Regions from separate parts of the Paenarthrobacter sp. E2MeOHC11 genome, predicted to be linked through region 1. Evidence: riboswitches for the same ligand, from Rfam matches in the RefSeq annotation. Region 1 holds a riboswitch; each other region holds the start of a gene.

Region 1 (5,637 bases):
TGCCGGCGTTCCTGGGGATAGAGGCCGACGGCGACATCTGGCACAAGCTCGCGAAGGTCACCACTGGGGTGCTGGGCGGCGAGGTCAACATCACCGCGCTGCTGTTGGGCGTGGCCTCGCTGGCATTGATCTGGGTCCCAAGGGTCCTGAAATGGAAGGTTCCGGGCGTCCTGCTGGCGGTGGTTGGCTCCTGCGTTGCGACGGCGGTCTGGGGCCTCAACGACGACGTCAAGGTCACCGGGGAATTGCCCCAGGGCCTGCCGATGCCCGCGCTTGGCGGCATTGGCTGGGCAGACGCGTTAACGTTGCTGCCCGCCGCCGCCGGCATTGCGCTCATGGTCTTCGCGGATACGGGAGTGCTGTCCCAAACCCTGGCCGCGAAGGAAGGCAAGCGGGTGTCCGGCAACCGGGAGATGGCAGCGCTCGGGGCGGCCAATGCTGCCACCGGCTTGCTGGGGGGATTCCCGATCTCCGGCAGCGCCTCCCGAACCCCTGTCGCCGTGGACGCTGGTGCCAAGTCCCAGATGACCGGCGTTGTGGGAGCGGTGCTGGTGCTGGCCTTCATGCTGTTGGCTCCGGGCGTGACCGCGTATCTGCCTTCGGCAACTCTGGCCGCCGTCGTGATTGCCGCGGCGATTGCCTTGGCCGATCCAACAGGCGTCCGGCGGCTCCTGAGCCTGAGCCGGAGTGAATCCGTAGTAATGCTCGCCGCGTTCCTGGGAGTTCTCACAGTGGGCGTTCTCCAGGGCATCGTCGTAGCCGTAGCCTTGGCGCTCCTGGATTTCGTACGCAGGGCGTGGGACCCGTATCGAACAGAGCTCGGCTCCGAGGAAGGCCTGCCCGGCTACCACGACCTCGAGAGGCACCCTGGTGCCGAACGCATCCCCGGCCTCCTGATTTTGCGCTTCGATGCGCCCCTGTTCTTCGGGAACGGACAGGTCCTGGCAACCTTCGTTCGCGAGCAACTGGACGAATCCCCTGACGAGGGCGAACATCCCATTACCCACGTCGTCCTCGCCGCTGAGCCCATCACCGGGATCGACACCACAGCCCTGGACGATCTGGTCACGCTGGACGAATGGCTCGCAAGCAAAGGCGTGGACTTGGTGTTCGCCGAGCTCAAAGGACCGGTGAAGGACAAGTTGATCCGCTTGGGCACAGCGGCCCGTTTCACACCCGCCCATTTCTTCCCCACTGTCGGGGCCGCGGTGCGCGCGCTCAGGCGCGAATAGCTCCAGCCTCTCCGATTACGCAACATGACGAGGGTGCAGGTACGTGCAAGTGCAGCCCGACGCCCGCGGATGTTACGTTTTTCTTGAGTAATGAGTACCAGCGCAAAGCCCTGACTTGCTGGTCGGCAACCCTCTCTCCGGCGGGGTGCCTCAGGTGACTACTCGGCGTATCGACAACTCGAACTGCAAGCGTGACTGAGGAGCACAGCAATGCCTGAACCCACTGAAGAAAAACTCTCTTACCGCCTGATTACAGGCCCGGATACCCGTGATTTCTGTGAGCGTATCCACAACTCGCTGGCAGAAGGCTACGTACTCCACGGCAGCCCGGCCGCCACGTTCAATGGCACCGACGTCATCGTTGCCCAGGCCGTCGTCCTTCCGGCCGCGATTGCCACTGCGGATGCCGCCGTCGCCAACGCCGTTGACCAGTTGGAGAACTACGACGACGAAGAAGCATTCGAGGGCCACGCATGAGCTACGCAGGTGACCTGACCCCGCAGGACGCGTGGGCCAAGCTTGAAGAAGGCGCCATCCTGGTGGATGTACGCACCGAGGGCGAGTGGGCCCACATCGGTATCCCGGACACCAAGGCAACCGAGAACGATCCCCTGTTCATCCAGTGGAACCTCGCTGGCGGCATCCCCAATTCCCGTTTCATCGAGGACCTGCAGCAGCAGGCGCCCGAGGACGACACCGTGGAGCTCGTCTTCATTTGCCGCTCGGGCCAGCGCTCAATCTCCGCCGCCATCGCTGCAACGCAGGCCGGTTTCACTGCCTACAACGTCCTTGAGGGCTTCGAAGGCGAACCGGACCGCTACGGGGAGCGCACGGTCAATGGTTGGAAGAACCGTGGCCTGCCGACGAATCTGGGGACCGAGTAAGTGACGTTCAATCCCGACGCCGCCGGCTGGAGCCCTGACACCCAGGCCGTCCGCGGCGGCCTTGACCGCACAAATTTCCAGGAAACGGCCGAACCCGTGTTCCTGAACTCCGGCTTCGTTTACGAATCCGCCGCAGCTGCCGAACGGGCCTTCACCGGTGAGGACGAACGTTTCGTCTACTCCCGCTATGGCAACCCTTCCGTGGCCACGTTCCAGGAGCGCTTGCGCCTGCTCGAAGGAACCGAGGCATGCTTCGCCACCGCGTCCGGTATGTCCGCAGTCTTCACCGCCTTGGGTGCGCTGTTGGCTGCCGGTGACCGCGTTGTTGCTGCCCGCTCCTTGTTCGGATCCTGCTTCGTGATCCTGAACGAGATCCTCCCGCGGTGGGGCGTCGAGACCGTTTTTGTGGACGGCCCGGACCTGGACCAGTGGCGTGAGGCCCTCTCGGAACCGACCACCGCGGTCTTCTTCGAATCGCCGTCCAACCCCATGCAGGAGATCGTCGACATCGCTGCCGTCAGCGAACTGGCGCATGCCGCAGGGGCGACGGTCGTCGTCGACAATGTCTTTGCCACTCCCCTGCTGCAGCGCTGCGGTGAGCTGGGCGCGGACGTGATCGTCTATTCCGGCACCAAGCACATCGATGGCCAGGGACGTGTGCTCGGCGGCGCGATCCTGGGCACCAAGGAATTCATCGATGGCCCGGTCAAGCAGCTCATGCGACACACCGGTCCTTCGCTTTCCGCCTTCAACGCCTGGGTCCTCACCAAAGGCCTGGAGACCATCGGGCTGCGCGTAAACCACAGCTCGGCGTCCGCTTTGAAGATCGCGGAGTGGCTTGAGCAGCAGCCCGCCATCAGCTGGGTCAAGTACCCCCTGTTGAAGTCACACCCGCAATACGAGCTGGCCGCGAAGCAGATGAAGGCCGGCGGTACGGTGCTGACGTTCGAGCTGCTCCCTTCCGCGGGACGTTCTGCCAAGGATTCCGCGTTCGCGCTGCTCGATGGCCTCCGCGTCATCGACATCTCCAACAACCTTGGCGACTCCAAGTCCCTCATCACCCACCCCGCCACCACCACCCACCGGGCCATGGGTCCGGAGGGCCGCGCGGCCATTGGACTCAGCGACGGCGTCGTCCGTTTGTCTGTGGGCCTGGAGGACGTGGACGACCTCATCCTGGATCTGGAGAAGGCCCTCAAACAGGTCTAGCCTTGCTGCCATGAGCGGGAACCATCCCTATCGCCGTGCCGGAGCGGTCATCGTTGCCGGCACGGTGGTGTGGTTCGTTGGAATCTCGCCGGTCTCCCGCGTCTACATCACCCCGGACGACGCCGAACGCCTGCGCATGCTGACAGCCAGCCAGCGCAGCTGGATTGCGGGGCAGCACCTGACCGCTGTGGGAACCGTCGCAGTCCCGGAGGGACTCGCCTACCGCCGGGGATCCAACACGCCGTTCCTCACGTACTCCGCGCTGCACGTTGTGGCGTTGGCAGCTCTCGGCGGGAGCCTTCTCTCCCTGCCCGTCCAACGGTGGATCGGTGTCACGGCCGCGGCCAGCGCACCTGTCTATGGCGCCATCCTGGTAGCTAAGAAGGACATCCCGCCGCTCTTCTTCTACTTGGTGGAGGGACTGACCGGTGCCTACCTGATGACATGGGAGGAATCCGAAGCCGACAAGCCTAGGGCCGCCTGACCCGGGTCAGCATGGGCGCCGGCTCCCTACGCGCGTCAGCGGCGCAGCCGCGCACCGTCAGCTTCGCAGCATGCCCGACGACGGCGGCCAAGGCTTGGTTGGTGGGCGGACTGCCCGGCTGGCTTTGCCGGTCCCGCTGCCTTTTGTTGTAACGCACCGCGGCTTCGCGTTGCTCATGGGCCCCGTTGCCTCGTTCAAGCAAGGCCGAGATCCCCGCTTTGACCAGCTCCAATTCGCTGTGGTCATCCAGGACCGGGCTCACGTAGTCCACCAGCGCCCACACAACCTCCGACGCCGGCCGGGGACGGAAATCACCGAAGTCCAGGAGATCTCCGCGCAGCCCTGAATTACTGGCTTGCCAGCTCGCCATCCGCAGGAGTGCCGTGGGCACCGCTGTGGGCTCAACTCCGTCGAGCATTTCCAAAGAAGCCGTCTCCACCAAAGCCCGCACCAGCACGGCAATCAATGCCGCGTCTTCGGCGCGGAGGCAGACATCGGCCACGCGGACCTCCACGGTGGGGTGGTTCGTGGAAATGCGGGCGTCAAAGTAGATCATGCCCTCATCCAGGATGACGCCTGTTTCCAGGAGTCGTTTCACGATGCGTCGATAGGCGGTGAGCGAACCGAAAATGGCCGACGGTCCGGAAGTGGGCCACCGGTTCCATGCCTGCGTGCGGTAGCTGTCGAAACCTGTAGGAAGTCCGCGCCAGTACGGCGAGTTGGCGGTGAGGGCCGTGAGCACAGCAAGTTTGTCGCGGATGTGGTCCAGCACCACCACGCCTTCCTCGGGTGACTCCACTGACGTGTGGACATGGAATCCGCACGTCAGTTGTTCCGTGGCAATGATCCCGAAGCGATCCAGCATCGCGGCATAGCGGGGATGAGGAGTGGTGTGCGTGTTCGAGGCCAAGGGAGACGTGGCGATCGCGGCCACCCGGGCTCCGTGCTGGCGGGCGGTCTCGTTGGCCATTGCCCTGCCTCGGTGGATCTGCTGCAGGAGCTCGGTGTAGCTGTGGCAGGGACGGGTCTGGGTTTCGATTTGCTCCAGCTTGAGTTCGTGGCTGAGGCCCGTGGCGGTTGTGGGCTCTTCGTGGCCTGCCAGCAGCGCATCCGCGAGGGCCAAGGGCTCGCCCGTCACAGGATCGACGATGAGCAGCTCTTCCTCAACCCCGAAAGTCCGCATGCTCCATTCTGCGCCCGGCGGCCGGTGGAGGACAGGGCCTGCATGCCTCCACCGGGTGGAGCCTAGTCCTGGAAGTACTCGATCTTCGCGCCGATGGTGTTCAGTCGCTCGGCCAGGTCCTCATAGCCGCGCTCGATCACGTAGATGTTGCGAAGTTCGGAGGTTCCCCTGGCTGCCAGCATCGCCAAGAGCAAGCAGGCGGCAGGGCGCAGGGCCGGCGGGCAGCCGATTTCCGCGGCACGCCACTTGGTGGGCCCGTTGACGTAGATCCGGTGCGGATCGAGCAACTGAACCTGGGCGCCCAGCTTGTTGAGCTCCGTCAAGTAAATGGCACGGTTCTCATAGACCCAGTCGTGGATCATGGTCTGGCCCTCGGCATTGCCCGCAATCACGGCGAAGAACGGCAGGTTGTCGATGTTCAGGCCCGGGAATGGCATGGGGTGGATCTTGTCCTGCGGTGCGCGGAGCTCGGAGGGCTTGGTTGTGACGTCCACCAAGCGTGTCCGGCCGTTGCGAGCCATGTACTCACCGGAGATTTCGAGGTTCTGGCCCATCTGCTCCAAAGTAGCGAGCTCGATTTCCATGAACTCGATGGGAACCCGGCGGATGGTGACCTCGGAGTTGGTGACGATGCCTGCGGTAATC
Region 2 (5,637 bases), 2.3 Mb from region 1:
AACGATCTCATCCGGCCTGGCGGCGACCCCGATCTGCTGGCTGAAAAACTCGACGTCGCGGTGGGCGGGCTGAGCTCCGGCGGCGCCACTGTGGTGTTGTTCAACGGCCCGGACACGGCCGCCTCCGTCCTGGGACGCATTCGCGGCAAGGTGGCTATCTACAACGAGAACCTCCGTACGGTAGCGGCACGACACGACGCCGTGGTGGCCGACATGTGGTCGCTACGGCAGTTGGCTGATCCGCAAATGTGGGATGTCGACCGCCTGCACTTCTCCCCGTTGGGCCACCACACCATCGCAACCATGGTCCTGGAGGCACTGAACGTAGAACATACACTCGAGCCCCTGATGCCCAAACCATTACCCCCACGTACATGGCGCGAGGCCCGCTCTTCCGACCTCGTCTGGGCGCGCGAGTACTTCGTCCCATGGGTCATCCGAAGGCTGCGACACCAATCTTCAGGCGACGGCATCAGTCCAAAGCGTCCGACGCCGGGACCCGTCTTCGGTTCCAGCGGCACCCTCTTGCCGCGCCGTTAGGGTGACGGCAATGCTTGTCGAGGACCGCAGTGACGGCTGACGAGACCCGCATGGCGGAGAATGTTCGGCGGCTGCGCCTGCGAAGGCAACAGTTACGGGCTCCGCTTGCCCGGAATGCCGGAGAGGTGGTCCGCAACCTCTTGGCCGTCCAGTCGCAGGAGTTCCCCTACGCGCGATGGTCGCTGGCACAAAGGACGGCCGGCAGCACCTCCACCGAGGTGGAGCAGGCTGTAGCAGACGGAACGATCCTGCGGACGCATATCCTCCGGCCCACCTGGCATTTTGTGCACCGGGACGATCTCGGCTGGTTGATGGGGCTCTCGGCGGATCGGCTTCATCAGGGAAACAAGGGCATGTACCGCCAGACGGGTGTGGATGAGGAATCAGCGGCATTGAGTGGCCGTATCCTCGGTGAGGCCGTGGCGGACGGCGCCCATAAGACCCGCGAAGAGTTGGCCCAAGTACTGGGGCAAGCCGGCTTCCCCAGCAAGGGACTGGGATTTATCTACCATCTGATGCACGCGGAAATCAGCTGCACCCTGGTGAGCGGCACCCCCGTCCGCTCCGCCGGTGGCGCCCTGAAACAGACGTATGCACTGTTCCAGGAACGAGTGCCGGGTTTCGTTGGTACGTCCTCACTGACCGGGGACGCCCGCGAGCGCGCCTTGGGGCAACTGGCACTGAGGTACTTCAGCAGCCGCGGGCCGGCCACCATCAAAGACTGTTCCGTGTGGTCCGGTCTGACCATGAAAGATGTGAAGCTGGGCCTGCACGTGGCTGACGACCTGTCTCCCGGCAGCCTCGCGTCGGTGTCCTTTGACGGTCTCGGTTTTTACCTGGCCGCAGAGGAGGCGGAGGCCCTCTTGAGCGGTAGCGATTCTTCGCCTGCCGGGGATTCCGGGCTCCCCCGCGTCGACCTCATTCAGTGTTACGACGAATACGTCATGGGCTACTCGCAGTCCCGGCATTACCTGGGCGGGACTGCTCCATATTTCCCCGAGGACAACGGACCCCTGCACGTGGTCTTGCTGGACGGCAGACTGGCCGGTTGGTGGCGTCATGGCTTTTCCGGCGGGGCTTGTGAGTTGGACGTGCGCATGAACCGGCCGGCAACGCCGGAGCAGCAGGCCGCACTTGAGGCCGAGGCGGAGCGCTACGGCCGGTTCCTGGGAATGGAGACCAAGCTGGTGTGACGTCGCCGAGTCGATTTCAGCAGCAGGGCTAAGCTGGGAGAAGACCTAGGAGGCCTGCACTGTGAACAATCTGATCTTCTGGATCATCGTCTGCTCGTGGCTGATCCCACTCGGGATCCGTATGTACAACCGCTCCCGGGCGCGTCGGATCCAGCATGGCGACTTCCGCGGCCCCGGGTACCCGCAGCAGAACCTGCCGGGTCCGGGCTATCCCCCACAGAACTTCCCGCAACAGAATTACCCCGGCTACCCATCCGAGCCGGTCGTCGTCCGCCCCGCGGATGCGCCACCGCAGGCCGGGCCGCCGTCGAGCCCTTCATCCCCTGCGCCGTTCCCGGCATCCAGCGGTTCCGAGCCGCAGGGCTACCGGGCACGGAAGCTGTCAGAACTGGACGCGAAGTTCAGCAACGGCGAGATCGCCATGGAGGACTACATGAAGCAGCGCGCCGACATCATGAACGGCTAAGCCGTTTGATACGTCCGGAGGCTTAGGCGAAGAACGCCTGGCGAAGTTGGCTTGAAAGCTGCCCGATTTCGGTGAGGAACCCGTCGTGGCCAATGGGTGCCTCAATGACCTGTACCGGCACGTCGCCCGGGAGCGCAGCAGCCAATTCACGCGATTGCGCCGGGAAGTAGAGCCTGTCGCTGTCCACTGCCGCTACGAAAAACTCAGCTGTGGTCCGCGACAACGACGCTTCCAGCGAGCCGCGGCCACGCGTGACGTCATGGGACATGAGGGCCTCGGTGATGGCGATATAGCTGTTGGCATCAAAACGGCGCACCAGCTTTGTCCCTTGGTGGTCCAAATAGCTTTCCACCTGGTAGCGGCCACGCTCCCCCAACACCGCGGCAGCAAGCGGTGTCTCCTGGTGCTGGGCTTGCCGGCCAAAGCGGAAATCCAGCTCCAGTGCTGAGCGGTAGGTGATGTGGGCGATGCGCCGGGCCAGCGCGAGACCGTGCTCGGGCGCAGAGCCGCCGTAGTAGTCGCCGTTGTTGAAGTTCGGGTCCTGCCTGATCGCCAAAGTCTGGGCTTGCGCGAAGGCAATCTGCTCGGCCGTGCTGTAGGCGCCCACCGAGATGACGGCGCAGCGTTTGACGCGGTCCGGGAATGTCACGGCCCACTCGAGTGCCCGGGCGCCGCCCATCGAACCGCCCAACACAGCATGCCAGGCATCGATACCCAGGGCATCAGCCAGTCGCGCTTCGGCCTCCGTGCTGTCGCGCAGGGTGATCAAGGGGAAACGTGAGCCCCAGGGCTTGCCGTCCGGCGCTTCCGACGATGGTCCGGTACTCCCATAGCAGCCACCCACGATGTTGATGGAGATGACGAAGAACTTGTCGGTGTCGATGGTGGCACCAGGCCCCACCAGCTGCTCCCACCAGCCTTCTTCGTCAGTGGCTCCACGGGCGACATGCGTGCTGCCCGTGAGCGCATGCTCGATGAGCACGGCGTTGGACGCGTCCGCGTTCAGCCGGCCCCAGGTTTCATACGCCAGGACAACGTCCGGAAGGAGTCCGCCGGCTTCAAGTTCCAGCGGTCCGATCCCGGCATACTTGACGGTTCCGTCTTCTTCTCCGGATTTTGGAAGGGCTGTAGCAGTAATGGTCATTCCTTTGACACCTATCCTCGCGCTTGCCCGTCGCCTTGCGTGCGAACAGGCCAGGTCTTCACCCGGGGCACCCCACCGCGGAGGAGGGTTGCCGGCCAGCAAGCCGGGGCTGTGTGCTGGCACTCATGACCTAATACGAAGAGTCTAGGAAATGCAGGGCGGTTCTGGCGAAGAATGTGACAACAGTGTGACGGTTTGGGCCAGCTTCATTCACGAAGAAGCACCCGGAAGTGCCGCCCGGCGAATAATCGTCGGCGCGGGCGGCGTTCCCGGCGGAGGTGATGAGCCCGGGCGTCAGGCGCCCTTGGCAGCCCTGAATCCGGCTTCGAGGTCGGCGATGATGTCATCGACGTGCTCAATGCCTACGGACAAGCGGACCAGGCCGGGATTGACGCCGGCAGCGACCTGCTGTTCCACCGTCAGCTGGCTGTGAGTGGTGGACGCCGGGTGGATGACCAGGGAACGGACGTCGCCAATGTTGGCGACATGGGAGTGCAGTTCCAATCCGTCCACGAAGCGCTTGCCGGCGTCCACGCCGCCCTTGATGTTGAAGGCAACAATTGCGCCGGTGCCCTTGGGGCCATACTTTCGGCCGCGGTCGTACCACGGGCTGGACGGCAGGCCCGCATAGGCCACCGATTCGACGTCGTCGTGGCTTTCAAGCCACTGGGCAACCTTGGTGGCGTTCGCTACGTGGCGTTCCACGCGCAGGCTCAACGTCTCCAGGCCCTGGGCAATGAGGAAGGCATTGAACGGGGACACAGCCGAGCCAAGGTCGCGAAGCAACTGGACGCGGGCCTTCAGGATGTAGGAAAGGTTGGCACCCAGCGCGCCGTCCTTGCCCAAGTCCCGGGCGTAGACGAGTCCGTTGTAGCTCGGGTCCGGCGTGTTGAAGCCAGGGAAACGCTCCGGGTCCTTGCCGAAGTCGAAGTTGCCGGAGTCCACGATCACTCCGGCGATTGCGGAGCCATGGCCACCCAGGTACTTTGTTGCGGAATGGACCACGATGTCCGCGCCCCACTCGATGGGTCGGATGAGGTACGGCGTGGACAGGGTGTTATCGACGATCAGGGGCACACCGGCCTCATGTGCCGTACGGGCGATGCCTTCGATATCCAGCACATCCTGGCGGGGATTGGAAACCACTTCGCCGAAGAACAGCTTGGTGTTCGGCTGGACAGCGTCACGCCATTGGTCCAGGTTGTCAGGATCCCCGACGAACGTGACCGAGATACCAAACTTCTTCAGCGTGTGCGCCAGCAGGTTGTAGGTACCGCCATACAGGCTGGGGCTCGCTACGATGTGGTCCCCCGCCTCGGCGATGTTCAGGATGGCGAATGTCTCGGCAGCCTGGCCGGAGCTGAGCAAGAGTGCGCCCAGTCCGCCTTCAAGGCTCGCAACCCGCTGCTCCACAGCATCCTGCGTCGGGTTGCCGATCCGGGTATAGATGGGTGCGAGTTCGGCCAGGGCAAAGCGGTTGGCGGCACTTTCGGCGCTGGGGAACACGAAGGAAGTGGTCTGGTAGATCGGCAGCGACCGCGCGCCTGTGGCGGAGTCGGGCTCCTGGCCTGCGTGGATCTGGCGGGTTTCGAAAGACCATCCTTGGGACATGGAGTTCTCCTCTTCATAACGCATGGGTTTGGCGGGAATGTGGTGCGATGTGAGCTGGGGCCAGTCTAGGAACTGTCCGGAGGCTAGGACAGCTTTGTGACGCCGGTGGAATCTTTCGGTCTTTTCGCGTCCCTCCATGACGCCCACCGTCACGGTTTATACACATCCCACCTTAGTTAGGCTTGACTTAGCTGAGACCCCGATCACAAAGTGCCAAGATGAAGCCATGCGCATGGATCACGTCTCTTACGCCTGTGAACGAGATGGCCTTTTGGCCACTACCGAACGAATTTCCGCGGCATTGGGAGTGGACGCTGTCCGGGGCGGAGTGCACCCGCGCTTCGGTACCCGGAACATGATCATTCCCCTTGCGGATAACAAGTACCTTGAAGTGGTGGAGGTCCTGGACCACCCTGCTTCAGACAAAGCACCATTTGGCCAAGCAGTTCGTGCACGCTCAGCTGCCGGAGGAGGGTGGATGGGCTGGTGCGTCGCTGTTGAGGACCTCGCCCCGTTCGAAGACCGGCTTGGCCGCTCCGCTGTTCCGGGCAACCGCAAGTTCCCGGACGGCCGCGAACTGGTGTGGCAGCAAATCGGAATCCTCGGCTTGATCGCCGATCCCCAGGTCCCGTACCTGCTCAAGTGGGAGGGCGACCCGGCACTGCACCCGTCCAGGATTTACG
Region 3 (5,637 bases), 1.7 Mb from region 1:
GGGGACGCTGACCCCGGGGAAAAGTGCGGTGATGCGGGGGTCTCCGTGCAGGAATCCGCTCACCAGGACGGCCACCACTGCGGCGATGCCGGCCATGAGGAGGCCGCGAAGGACCCGCCAGGCAGTTGCCGCACGTCGGTGCTTTGGCGCACGCGTTTCCCGCTCCGAGTCCACGGTTCTCCATTCCTCACGCCCTGGTCACGCGGGGCAGCGCGGAGGACGAACCAACATTACGGGCTGCGGAGGGAGGCGTCCAAACCTAGACGATCGTTGCGCCGAACACCAGGCCCAGCCCATAGGTGGCAGCCGCTGCTCCAAGACCAATGGCGAGTTGCCGCAACCCGCGGCTCAGCGGCGACGTTCCGGACAGCAAGCCCACGACGGCGCCGGTCGCCAGGAGCGCGATGCCCACCAGCACGCCGGCTACCAGCAAAGCAGCCACACCCGTCATGCCGAAAATGAACGGCAGGATGGGCACGATGGCGCCCGAGGCGAAGAAGCAGAAGCTGGACAACGCGGCGCCCCACGCCGAACCGACGGATTCGTGCTCATCGGTGGCCGGCTTCTCTGGCTGCAGGGAGAGGCTGGGGTCGCAGTCGCAGCTGAAGACGCCCATGCGTTCGGCGGCGCGGTGTTCGGCGGCTTCGTGGGTCATGCCCCGAGCCAAGTACACAAGAACCAGCTCGTTGTGCTCGATGTCCAACGAAGGTGCTGCTGTGAGCGTGGCCTGAGTGGGCAACGTGGCGTTAAGCAATTCCCGCTGGGAGCGCACGGAAACGTACTCGCCGGCGCCCATGGACAACGCCCCGGCCAACAGGCCTGCGACGCCGCTCATCAGCACGACAGGGCTGGGCACGCCGGTTGCGGCCATGCCCATGACCAGCGAAAGGTTGCTGACCAAGCCATCGTTTGCGCCGAAGACAGCAGCGCGGAAAGTGCCGGAGAGCCTGTTGCGTCCACGCGTGGCCAGGCCCCGGACCACTTCTTCGTGGATCTGCTCATCGGCCACCATGGCTGCTGTTGCCGCCGGTTCGGTGCCGTAGGGGGAGCGGCCTTCGGCTCGTTGGGCCAGGGCCAGTACAAAGACCGACCCGAAGTTGCGGGCCAGGAAGCCCAGGAACTGGCTGCGGGTTGAGGCGGCCTTGGGCATTCCGGCGTGCTCGCCCAGGAGCTTGAGCCAGTGGGCCTCGTGACGCCCTTCGGCTTCGGCCAGGGCCAGGAGGATTTGGCGTTCTTCGCCGTCGCGCCTCTGGGCGAGTTCGCGATAGACGGCAGCCTCGGCGCGCTCATCGGCCAGATACTGACGCCAGCGGCGGATGTCCGAGGATGACGGGGATGCCGCATCGTTTTTCGAGGCCATGCTGTCGACGGCCGTTGTTTCGGGGGCCGTGTTTTCGGTGGCGGGGTCCGGAGCCGGGCTCGACGAACCGGGGGATTCCTGGTGCTGTTGCACTTTCTCTCCTGTGCTGGGTGGGGTGGTTTCGGCCCCATTGCACGCCCCACACTACCGCTTATTGGCGGGGATTTTTGGCTGGTATTCCTCAACTGGAATGTTCGGCGCACCGTAATTCCGGGCACCCTTGACCCTCGACTGAGGCGGTGCTCAGATGGAAGGACAGGAGCGGGGAGCTCCCCGTTTTCCGGTTACCGGGCTTTGACCGGCCCACGAGACGGAGGTTGCATTATGGACACCACCGAATCACACGCCAGCCACCCGCGGGCGACCATCGAGTCGGACCCAGCCTATGACTACGCCGAGGACCAGGAAGTGGACGAAGCATGGGTGGAAGAGGTGGACGCCCCGGAGGACGACGAACGCGTCGTCCCGATCGATGAAACCGAGGACTTCCGCGAGGAGGACGAAGGGAACTAGGCCTGCACCCACGGGCAGAGAGGGAAGTGCCGCTGCACGCCCTCGCGCTTTCCGGCTGCGGCAACGGTCACCGTCAGGGTCCTTGAGGCCGCACACCATTGCGTCGGCCGGACAGCCTGCGTCAGGGCCCGGGTGATCAAGTGCGGTTCGGGATGCCCAAACCGCGCCGTACCGGCGTTGGAGATGATGGTCACCGTGCCCAGGAAAAGGTCGACGGCGGGAATCACCGTGACCGTGCGGGCTGCGGTTTTGGCAGGGGTTCCTGTGGCCGGCGCACTTGCGGCCGGCGTGGATGCCTGGGTGGTATCGCCTTGGTACGGCAAGGGACTGCTCCTCAGTGGAGTGCTCTTGCCCGCTCGGTTGTCTCTGGTCCGGGACGGGCCGCTTCCTCATCCGAACCACCCGTGAACATGGGGTTGGTGTGTGGCCAGTCGGAGCTTGGCACCACATCTCTTGAAGCTGGGACAACCCTACCCCACCGGGCGTTCTTCCAGGGGACGAAACAACGGCGACGCCTCCCCGAAAAGGGGTGGCGCCGCCGTCGAACGTTGCTCTGTTACTTGCCGTGCACTTTTACTTGTGGCTGCTGACCGGGTGGGCCTCCGGCGGCAGCTCTTCCGAGACAGCACCTGCGACGCGCTTGTCCCATGCTTCGCGAACCGCGGGATCCGTGGGCGGGGTGAGCAGCGAGATCACTACGTAGGCGATGAAGGAAGCCGCGAGGCCGAAGTAGATCGGCTCGTTGGCGTAGACGCCGTCAGCGCTGGGAATGACTCCAACGGCGAAGAAGATCAGCAGGACAAGCGTCAGCACCGAGCCCACTGCCATGGACCACGCGGCGGCGATGCCCGTGCCGCGCTTCCACACCAGGCCGCCCAGGATTGCCACCAGGAGGCCACCTACCAGGATGTCGTAGGCGATGGTGAGGGCGACAACCACGTCCTGCGCAGCCATGGAAATCAGCACGGCTACGATACCGAGGCCAAGTACCCAGTAGCGGTTGGCCTTGACGTCGTGCTCGGGGTTCTCCGTGTCATCAGTGTTGATGGTCTTGCCGAACCAGCTGGCCACGAACGGGACGACGTCTGCACGTGCCACCGTTGCCGCGGCAATCAGGGCTCCGGATGCGGTGGACATCATTGCTGCAACAGCTGCGGCCATGACCAGGCCGCCGATGCCGACAGGCAGGATGTGTGTTGCGACCTCTGCGTAAACCACGTCCTTGCCGAGGTTGGCGACGTCGATGTCCGGGAGCGCTACGCGGGCAGCCAGGCCGATCAGGGCCCCGGCGATGCCGTAAAGGATGCAGTAGACACCTGCGGTGGCGCCGCCCCAGCGTGCGACGGTGGGGGTCTTGGCGGTGAAGACGCGCTGCCAGATGTCCTGGCCGATCAGGAGGCCGAGCGTGTACACCACGAAGTAGGTGATGATCGTCTGGACACCAATGCCGTCGATCTGGAAGAAGCTTGCGTCGAGGCGCTCACGGATGCCGTCCATGCCGCCGGCTGCGTTCATGACGAACGGGAGCATCAGGAAGAAGATGCCTACGGTCTTGATGATGAACTGGACCTGGTCGGCCAGGGTGATGGACCACATACCGCCGATGGTCGAGTAGACGAGCACGATCGCGCCGCCAACTGCGATGGCCAGCCAGCGTTCCCAATCGAAGAGGACCACGAAGATGGTGGCGTAAGCGCCGGTGGACGTGGCACACAGCATCAGCGTGTACGCCAGCATCACGATTCCGGAGGTCTGCGTGGCCTTGCTGCCGTAGCGAAGGCTCAGCATCTGGGAGACCGTGTAGATCTTCAGGCGCTGGATGGTGCCTGCGAACAGGAGGCTGAGCAGCAGCACGCCCGAGCCGATTGCCACAACCAGCCACATGCCGGAGATGCCGAACTTGTAGCCGAGGCCGACGCCGCCCACGGTGGATGCGCCACCGAGGACCACTGCGGCCATGGTGCCGGTGTAAAGGAAGGGGCCCAGGCGGCGGCCGGCCACCAGGAAGTCGCTGTTGTTCTTGGTGCGGGACTTGCCCCACCAGCCGAATGCCAGCATGGCGAGCAGGTACACCACCACGATTGCGATGTTAATAGCCGAAGATTCCATGAGAGGTCCTTGGAGCTGATGCACGGAGGTTGGGGTTTTCGACGATACTCCTGCGAAGCGTCGAAGTCTCTGTGCTGATGATTGGAGATTGGGGATGTGTTGTGTGCCTCACAGACAACACTTGTTGCCTATGAGGATATGTTGTGATCGGAGTAACAGTCAAGATGCTTTGGTCATGGTTCCGCGGATTCTGGCCTTGTTGGCCTGTCTCCCGGCTACTATTGCTCCAATGACAGGGCCACATGACAGGCCTGAAAGGTTCGTGAATGAAGGCTCTACCCGTTGAACCGAGCAATGTTCCCGTTGCCATCGGTTCCAGAATCCGCGCAGCCCGGCAGGCGCAGCGCCTTACCATCGAGCAAGTGGCGGACGCTACCGGGCTGACCAAGGGCTTCCTCAGCCGTGTGGAGCGCGACCTGACATCGCCGTCGGTCGCTTCCTTGGTCACCCTGTGCCAGGTCCTGTCGGTATCGGTGGGGGACTTGTTCGCAGCCCCGGAGACGCACTTGACCAAGCGCGACGACGGTCCCCGCATCTCCCTGGGTGGCCAGGGCATAGTGGAGCGCTTACTGACCGCCCGTTCGGAGCGGCGGCTCCAGATCCTGCAAGCAACCATCGAGCCCCGGGGCCGCGGTGAAAACGAGCTTTACGCCGTGGACTGCGACGTAGACGTCCTGCACGTGGTCAAGGGCAGGATCAAGCTCATCCTGACCAATGAGGAGTACGACCTCGAAGAGGGGGACACCCTCTCCTTCCCGGGGCGCGAGCCGCATACCTGGATCAACCCCACGGACGAAACCGTCGAGGTGCTCTGGGTGCTGGTTCCAGCGGCCAGCCGCTAGTTTCGCGCCAACGCGCGGGGGCGGCAGCTAGCCGACGTGCACCCATGGCCGGCGGGTGATGTCCGGCTCGGCTTCCCTCAGCACTTCACGGGTGACAGGCGCGATCTCGCCTTCGCCGAAGAACAGGAACTTGCTGAGGTTGGAGATCGGGTTGCCCTCGGTCCAGCGGAAGTAGATGTGCGGCATGAACCCGGTGACGTCGCGGATGTGCAGCAGGACTGCGGCTACGGTGTTGGGCACGTTGTTGCTGTGCACTTCCAGGATCTTGAACCCGTGCCGCTGCCTGCCTACGACCTGGAGTTCCTGCTCGAAGTCCGAGCTGTCGTCCACAATGACCTCGATGAACACGGCGTCGCAGTCAACGGGAAGGTGGTTGGCCTGCTGGGCGTGCTGGAGCTTCTCCCGGTAGCGGCTTGCGCTGAGGTGCTTGGGCTCGTGGGCGATGATGCGCACTGGTCCTTCGGCAGCGTTCGCCGTGAATTCGAGGGCCTTCTCATCCATCTTGATGTGGGTGGCCCGGAGTTCGAAGGCGCGCCTCATACGGGAAATGAAGCTGACGACCATGATGCCCAGGATGAAGAGCGCCGCAATCTTCAAGCCGTCGGGGCGTTCGATCGAGTTGACCACGGTGGTGTAGACGAACACGAGGGAGATCAGCCCGAAGCCGATGACCTGGGCCCGTTGCTTCTTTCGCCGTGCGGACAGGGTCACGGCTATGGAGGCCGAGGTGATGAGGACCAGCACGCCTGTGGCGTAGGCGCCACCCTGGGCGTTGACGTCCGCCTTGAAGATGATGGTGACAAGGAAAGCGAT
Region 4 (5,637 bases), 1.1 Mb from region 1:
CGGACGTCAAGGATCCGGCGGAATTGCTCGCCAACTACCTCAGCCTGGACTTCCCCGTGATCATCAGCCGCACAGCGGACACTGAAGCCAGCGGTATTGACGCGCGTTCGGATGACGGATTATCAGCACGTTTGGACAGGGACGCCGTGGCCCAGCTGCGCTCCCACCTCGGCGGCAAGGTGACCGTCATGCTCGGCCACTCAGGCGTCGGCAAATCCACCATGGTCAATGCTTTGACAGGGGCGGAACGAGCCACGGGCGGCGTCAATGCCGTGACGGGCCGTGGACGGCATACCTCGTCGTCTGCCTTGGCCCTGAAACTTGCCGATGCCCCGTCCGGCAGCTGGATCATCGACACCCCCGGCATCCGCTCCTTTGGTCTTGCGCACGTGGATCCGGACCGGATCCTGCATTCGTTCCCTGACCTTGAGCCCGGCACGGAAGCCTGCGAGCGTGGCTGCAAGCATGACGCCACAGCCATCAATTGCGGGCTGGATCCCTGGGTGAACGAAGGCCATGCAGGGCCCTCCGGTGTGGCCCGGCTGGCTTCCTTGCGCCGCCTGCTGGGTGCGGACCCCCGGCTTGAAGCCAAAGAGGCCAAGGAACTGGGCACCGTCAACTGATCCTTACGGCGCCACGTCCCCACCGCAGCTAATGATTCAGGATAGTTTGGTGGCATGACCCATCCCGTTTCCACCTACAACGATGACCTGCGCCTTGCCCACGTCCTCGCTGATTCAGTCGACGCCCAGACCATGGACCGCTTCAAGGCACTGGACCTGCAGATCGAAACCAAGCCAGACCTCACACCAGTCACCGATGCCGACAAGGCCGCTGAGGAAGCAATCAGGGGTCAGCTGTCCCGCTCCCGGCCGAGGGACGCCGTCCTGGGCGAGGAGTTTGGCAGCAGCGGCCATGGCTCACGGCGTTGGATCATAGATCCCATTGACGGGACCAAGAACTTCGTCCGCGGCGTGCCGGTCTGGGCAACGTTGATCGCCCTCGTTGACGAGGGAGAACCTGTTGTCGGCGTCGTCAGCGCACCGGCATTGGGCAAGCGCTGGTGGGCGGCCAAGGACATGGGCGCCTACATGGGCCGCTCCCTCGCGTCCGCTACGCGCCTGAAGGTCTCGAACGTTTCCCGGTTGGCCGACGCTTCGATGTCGTATTCAAGCCTGTCCGGGTGGAAGCAGCGAGGAAACCTCGACGAGTTCATGGGGCTCACCGAAGACATCTGGCGAACCCGAGCCTACGGTGACTTCTGGTCCTACTGCCTGGTGGCCGAAGGCGCCGTGGACATCGCCTGCGAGCCGGAGTTGAACCTCTACGACATGGCAGCACTCGTCCCGATCGTTACCGAGGCCGGTGGCCGTTTTACTTCCTTGGAAGGCGAAGACGGCCCCTTCGGCGGCAACGCCCTGGCCACCAACTCGATCCTGCACTCCGAGGTCCTCAAACGGCTCAACCCGGGGCTGGACGACCTCCTCTGAGGCACAGTTGCGGGCGGTCGCGGTCGCGCGCGTTTTCCGAATTTTCGACGGCGGATTCCCCCTTTTGGGGGTGTCCGTCGTTTTTTCTTCGCCGGATGCCCTGATTCTGCCACCGACGTAACAAAGCGCTTAACAATGCGAATCAGCTTTGGAGCGGTCCCGGGCAGTGCCCTAACCTTTTTACAGGTCACGAGTGCCAGCGCTAAACCCCGGTTTGCTGGCCGGCAACCCTCCATTCGCGGTGGGGTGCCCCGGGTGACGACCCGGCCGGTCCGGAACGGATGCGGCAAGCGCGGATCCCCCTATGGGGGTCCCTCTTGAGTGAGGTCCCATGAGCACTGTCACGTTCGACTCAAACATCATTCCTTCTCTTGCCGAAGAAACCCCGGCGCAGGCTGCCGCCGCTTCAAGGCCGCTCTCCGCAGTCACGGGTGCAGAGTTACAGGCTCCGCTGATCCAGGGCGGGCACGTTCGGTACGCCAACCTCGATTACGGAGCATCGGCGCCTGCCCTGACCATCGTTTCTGCATACCTCAACGAAGTCCTGCCGTACTATGCGAGCGTTCACCGCGGTGCGGGTTATGCGTCCCAAATCAGCACGTCTGTCTACGAAAATTCGCGGAACATCGTCCGTGAATTCGTCGGAGGACGCCCCGACGACTCCGTGATCTTCACCCGTAACACCACCGACTCCTTGAATCTTCTCGCGGGATGCCTCCCGCAGGTTGACAGCCTACCGACGGGCGAAGTCCTGTATTTGGACATCGAACACCACGCCAACCTCCTTCCATGGCAGGGTGTCCCGCACCGCAGCGTCGTCGCAGCGTCTACCTTGACAGCAACATTGGACAGGCTCCGCACGGAGTTGGCCCAGGGCGGAGTAAGCCTGCTTGCCGTGACAGGTGCCTCGAACGTCACCGGCGAAATCCTTCCCATCGCGCAACTAGCTTCCCTGGCCCACGAATACGGCGCCCGTATCGTGGTGGACGCGGCCCAGCTCGCACCGCACCGCCGGATCAACATCACCGAGGCGGACGTCGACTACATCGTCTTCTCCGGACACAAGCTGTACGCACCGTTCGGCGCTGGTGTCGTGGTTGGTCGCCCGGATTGGCTCGACGCCGGAACGCCGCACCTGGCCGGCGGCGGGGCCGTCCGTGAAGCCCGCCTGGACTCCGTCAGCTGGGCAACCGGTCCCGCCCGCCACGAGGGTGGCTCGCCCAACGTCCTGGGTGCGGCAACCCTCGCCCGCGCCACGCAGGTCCTCGCCGGACTGGACCAAGAGGCGTGGCACGCCCATGAAGCAGCCATCCGCTCCTACCTGGTGGACGGCCTGGAGGCCATCGATGGCGTGACCGTCCACCGGATCTTCAGCGACTCCGAAGACACCATTGGCGTCGTCAATTTCTCCGTGGAAGGATTCGACGCCGGGTTGGTCGCCGCGTATCTGGCGGCGGAGCACGGCGTTGGTCTCCGGGACGGACGCTTCTGCGCCCACCCCCTGCTCAAGCGGCTCGGCCTGCCCTCAGGCTCCTTGCGTGCCAGCTTTGGCGTCGGCTCCCGGTTGGAGGACGCCACGAGGCTGCTGGCAGGCATCGATGAACTCAAGCGCAACGGGCTGGGTTGGGACTACGTGGTGGACGAGGGCCGCTGGGTACCTGCCAATGACCACCGAACCTACCCGGAATGGGCTCCCAACACACCCGGCACTGCCGGCGCTGCTCCCTGCACCGTGGACTAGAACCCCACCGTGGACCAGGGACGCGGCTAACCCCGAGATCCAAGCTCTCCCGCTGCTGCGGTAAATTCGTAGGGTATATTTTTGGCGACCCTGTGAAGGAGTCTTTGCGTGGCATTGCGTTCTCCGGCTCCATCAAACGGACAGCCCGGCATTCCCGGACCGGCTGGACCGCGCGGTCCGAAACTCCATGCCAAACGTCGGCAAGAACTCGGCCAGAGCTTTCAAGACGGCGGTGAGCACTATGATCGCGTGCGGCCCGGCTACCCCGCAGACTCCCTGACGTGGCTCCTTCCCGATAGAGCAGAGACAGCTGCGGACATTGGAGCAGGTACCGGAAAGTTCACTGCCCTCCTCCTCGAACGCGGACTTGAGGTGGCCGCCGTCGATCCTTCCACTGACATGTTGGAACAACTGCGGAAGAGCTATCCGCAGGTCAGCGCAGTGGAGGGTACGGCCGAGGCAACTGGGCTGGCGGACTCAGCATTCGACGTCGTCAGCGTTGCCCAGGCCTGGCACTGGTGCGACTCCCTCCCCGCCAGCACCGAAATCTCCCGGATCCTGCGCCCGCAGGGAATCCTGGGACTGATCTGGAACCAGTTGGATACGTCGGTTCCGTGGGTCCACAGGCTTTCGCGCATCATGCACGCCGGAGATGTCCACAAACCTGGCTTCCGGCCTGCCATCGGTCCGGAGTTCGCCGGGTTGCAGAGCCACCTCACGGCGTGGGCGGACCCCACCACGCCCGAAGAGATCATGGAGCTGACCAAGTCGCGCAGCTACTACCTCCGGGCCGACGAAGCAACGCGGGCGAAAGTCATGGGAAACCTCGAGTGGTATCTGTACCACCACCTTGCGCACGCGCCAGGGGGGACCGTCCAGTTGCCCTACGTGACGCAAACCTGGCGGGCGGTCAAGGTTCACCGCGCCCTGCCACGGTAGGCTTGGGTTGTGAAGACCAGTACGCCCTCCTCCTCGATCGAGGACTACGTCAAGGTCATCTACTCCTACACGGAGTGGCAAGACAAGCCGATTACGTCCTCCCAGCTTGCCCAGCGCCTGGGTGTGGCCAACTCGTCAGTGTCTGAGATGGTCCGCAAGCTAAAGGACCAAGGCTTGGTGGACCACCAGCCCTACAGCGCCATCAGGTTGACTCCCGAAGGCATGCGCCTTGCCCTCTCCATGGTCCGACGACACCGCCTTATTGAGAGTTACTTGGTGGAAGAACTCGGGTACAGCTGGGACGAGGTCCACGATGAAGCCGAGATGCTGGAGCACGCGGTGTCAGACACCTTCATCGAGCGGATGTCTGCCAAACTTGGCCATCCCACCAGGGACCCGCACGGGGACCCCATTCCTTCGGCAGATGGCTCCGTTGAATTGCCGCACGCCTACCGCATGATCGAACTGGACCAGGGCCACTCCGGCCGTATCACCCGGATCAGCGATGAAAACCCCGATCTCCTCAGGTACCTGGCAGCCGAAGAAATTTCCTTGGACGCTCCGGTTGAAGTCGTCGGACGCAAACCGTTCGGTGGTGCACTCGTAGTCAGGATCGGAACCGGAGCCCAAGGCCGCGAGTTCGATCTCGCCGATGAAGTAGCGTCTGCCCTTTGGGTTCAGAGCGCTGAAGTCCATGAAGGTTGCGTCCTGCCCGCCCTGTGACCGAAGCCCCGCATGAGGTCAGTTGGGTAGCCCGACCGCCCCGCCGTCGTCGGACGCTGCATCCGGTTCGCTGCCAGCGGCCGGCGCCGCCTCCTTTGGAGGGTTCCGGATTCCGACGGCGGATGCCACTGCCCCCAGCACGAACAGTCCCGCCGTTACCACCAGTGCGTTGAAAAGCCCTTGCCGGGTAAAGACCGGGCCCACGATCAGCCCTGCAAAGGCAATGGTGATCAACCCGGCGATGCGCGCCACTGCGTTGTTCACCGCAGACCCGATCCCGGCTTCGTCGGTTGGGACAGCACCAAGAATGGCGGCCGTGAGAGGCGCCACGAGAGTGGCCAAACCCAAGCCGAAGACGATCTGTCCCGGGAGCACCTGGGTCCAATAGTTCAGTGGCTCCTGAACTGAGAGTGACAGCAGGAAGCCCACCGCGCACAGCAGCGGACCCACGGTCATGAACCAGCGGGGGCCGTATTTTCCGGCCAGGCCGCCAAAATACGATGCACTGAGCATGAGGATGACGGTACCCGGGAGCAGGGCGATGCCCGCCATCGTGGCTGCCATGCCGCCAACTTGCTGCAGATAGATTCCCAGTACGAAGAATCCGAGGGAAATTCCACCGTAAATGGCAAGGGTGGCAAGGTTCCCCCAAGCAAAATTGCGGATGGCGAAAAGCCTGAGGGGCAGCATGGGCTCCGCCGTCCGGGCCTCATGGACCAGGAAGAGCGCCATGGCCACAATGCC

Evidence for each region. A riboswitch is a leader RNA that binds a small molecule or an ion and turns the genes downstream of it on or off. The one in region 1 is predicted to bind S-adenosylmethionine.
Region 2: another riboswitch for S-adenosylmethionine. It lies ahead of metX (homoserine O-acetyltransferase MetX); the one in region 1 lies ahead of ACSSVG_RS13100 (DUF1737 domain-containing protein).
Region 3: another riboswitch for S-adenosylmethionine. It lies ahead of ACSSVG_RS04765 (hypothetical protein); the one in region 1 lies ahead of ACSSVG_RS13100 (DUF1737 domain-containing protein).
Region 4: another riboswitch for S-adenosylmethionine. It lies ahead of ACSSVG_RS18315 (aminotransferase class V-fold PLP-dependent enzyme); the one in region 1 lies ahead of ACSSVG_RS13100 (DUF1737 domain-containing protein).

What each region holds. Positions count from the first base shown of each region.
Region 1 covers NZ_CP196673.1:2,787,868-2,793,504, reverse strand. Annotated here, with positions in the region: gene ACSSVG_RS13105 (SulP family inorganic anion transporter) at 1-1,232, shown strand, start outside; SAM riboswitch class IV at 1,319-1,430, shown strand; gene ACSSVG_RS13100 (DUF1737 domain-containing protein) at 1,443-1,709, shown strand; gene ACSSVG_RS13095 (rhodanese-like domain-containing protein) at 1,706-2,116, shown strand; gene ACSSVG_RS13090 (O-succinylhomoserine sulfhydrylase) at 2,117-3,325, shown strand; gene ACSSVG_RS13085 (hypothetical protein) at 3,336-3,809, shown strand; gene ACSSVG_RS13080 (glutamate--cysteine ligase 2) at 3,796-4,992, opposite strand; gene ACSSVG_RS13075 (UDP-N-acetylglucosamine 1-carboxyvinyltransferase) at 5,055-5,637, opposite strand, start outside.
Region 2 covers NZ_CP196673.1:484,141-489,777, forward strand. Annotated here, with positions in the region: gene ACSSVG_RS02250 (SGNH/GDSL hydrolase family protein) at 1-540, shown strand, start outside; gene ACSSVG_RS02255 (winged helix DNA-binding domain-containing protein) at 591-1,733, shown strand; gene ACSSVG_RS02260 (DUF2076 domain-containing protein) at 1,795-2,199, shown strand; gene metX (homoserine O-acetyltransferase MetX) at 2,222-3,343, opposite strand; SAM riboswitch class IV at 3,358-3,474, opposite strand; gene ACSSVG_RS02270 (bifunctional o-acetylhomoserine/o-acetylserine sulfhydrylase) at 3,638-4,954, opposite strand; gene ACSSVG_RS02275 (VOC family protein) at 5,181-5,637, shown strand, end outside.
Region 3 covers NZ_CP196673.1:1,039,959-1,045,595, reverse strand. Annotated here, with positions in the region: gene ACSSVG_RS04780 (matrixin family metalloprotease) at 1-174, opposite strand, end outside; gene ACSSVG_RS04775 (VIT1/CCC1 transporter family protein) at 260-1,360, opposite strand; gene ACSSVG_RS04770 (hypothetical protein) at 1,685-1,873, shown strand; gene ACSSVG_RS04765 (hypothetical protein) at 1,870-2,196, opposite strand; SAM riboswitch class IV at 2,213-2,332, opposite strand; gene ACSSVG_RS04760 (sodium:solute symporter family protein) at 2,447-3,982, opposite strand; gene ACSSVG_RS04755 (helix-turn-helix domain-containing protein) at 4,249-4,824, shown strand; gene ACSSVG_RS04750 (APC family permease) at 4,852-5,637, opposite strand, start outside.
Region 4 covers NZ_CP196673.1:3,937,259-3,942,895, reverse strand. Annotated here, with positions in the region: gene rsgA (ribosome small subunit-dependent GTPase A) at 1-623, shown strand, start outside; gene hisN (histidinol-phosphatase) at 678-1,490, shown strand; SAM riboswitch class IV at 1,676-1,789, shown strand; gene ACSSVG_RS18315 (aminotransferase class V-fold PLP-dependent enzyme) at 1,822-3,231, shown strand; gene ACSSVG_RS18310 (class I SAM-dependent methyltransferase) at 3,346-4,170, shown strand; gene ACSSVG_RS18305 (metal-dependent transcriptional regulator) at 4,180-4,893, shown strand; gene ACSSVG_RS18300 (MFS transporter) at 4,912-5,637, opposite strand, start outside.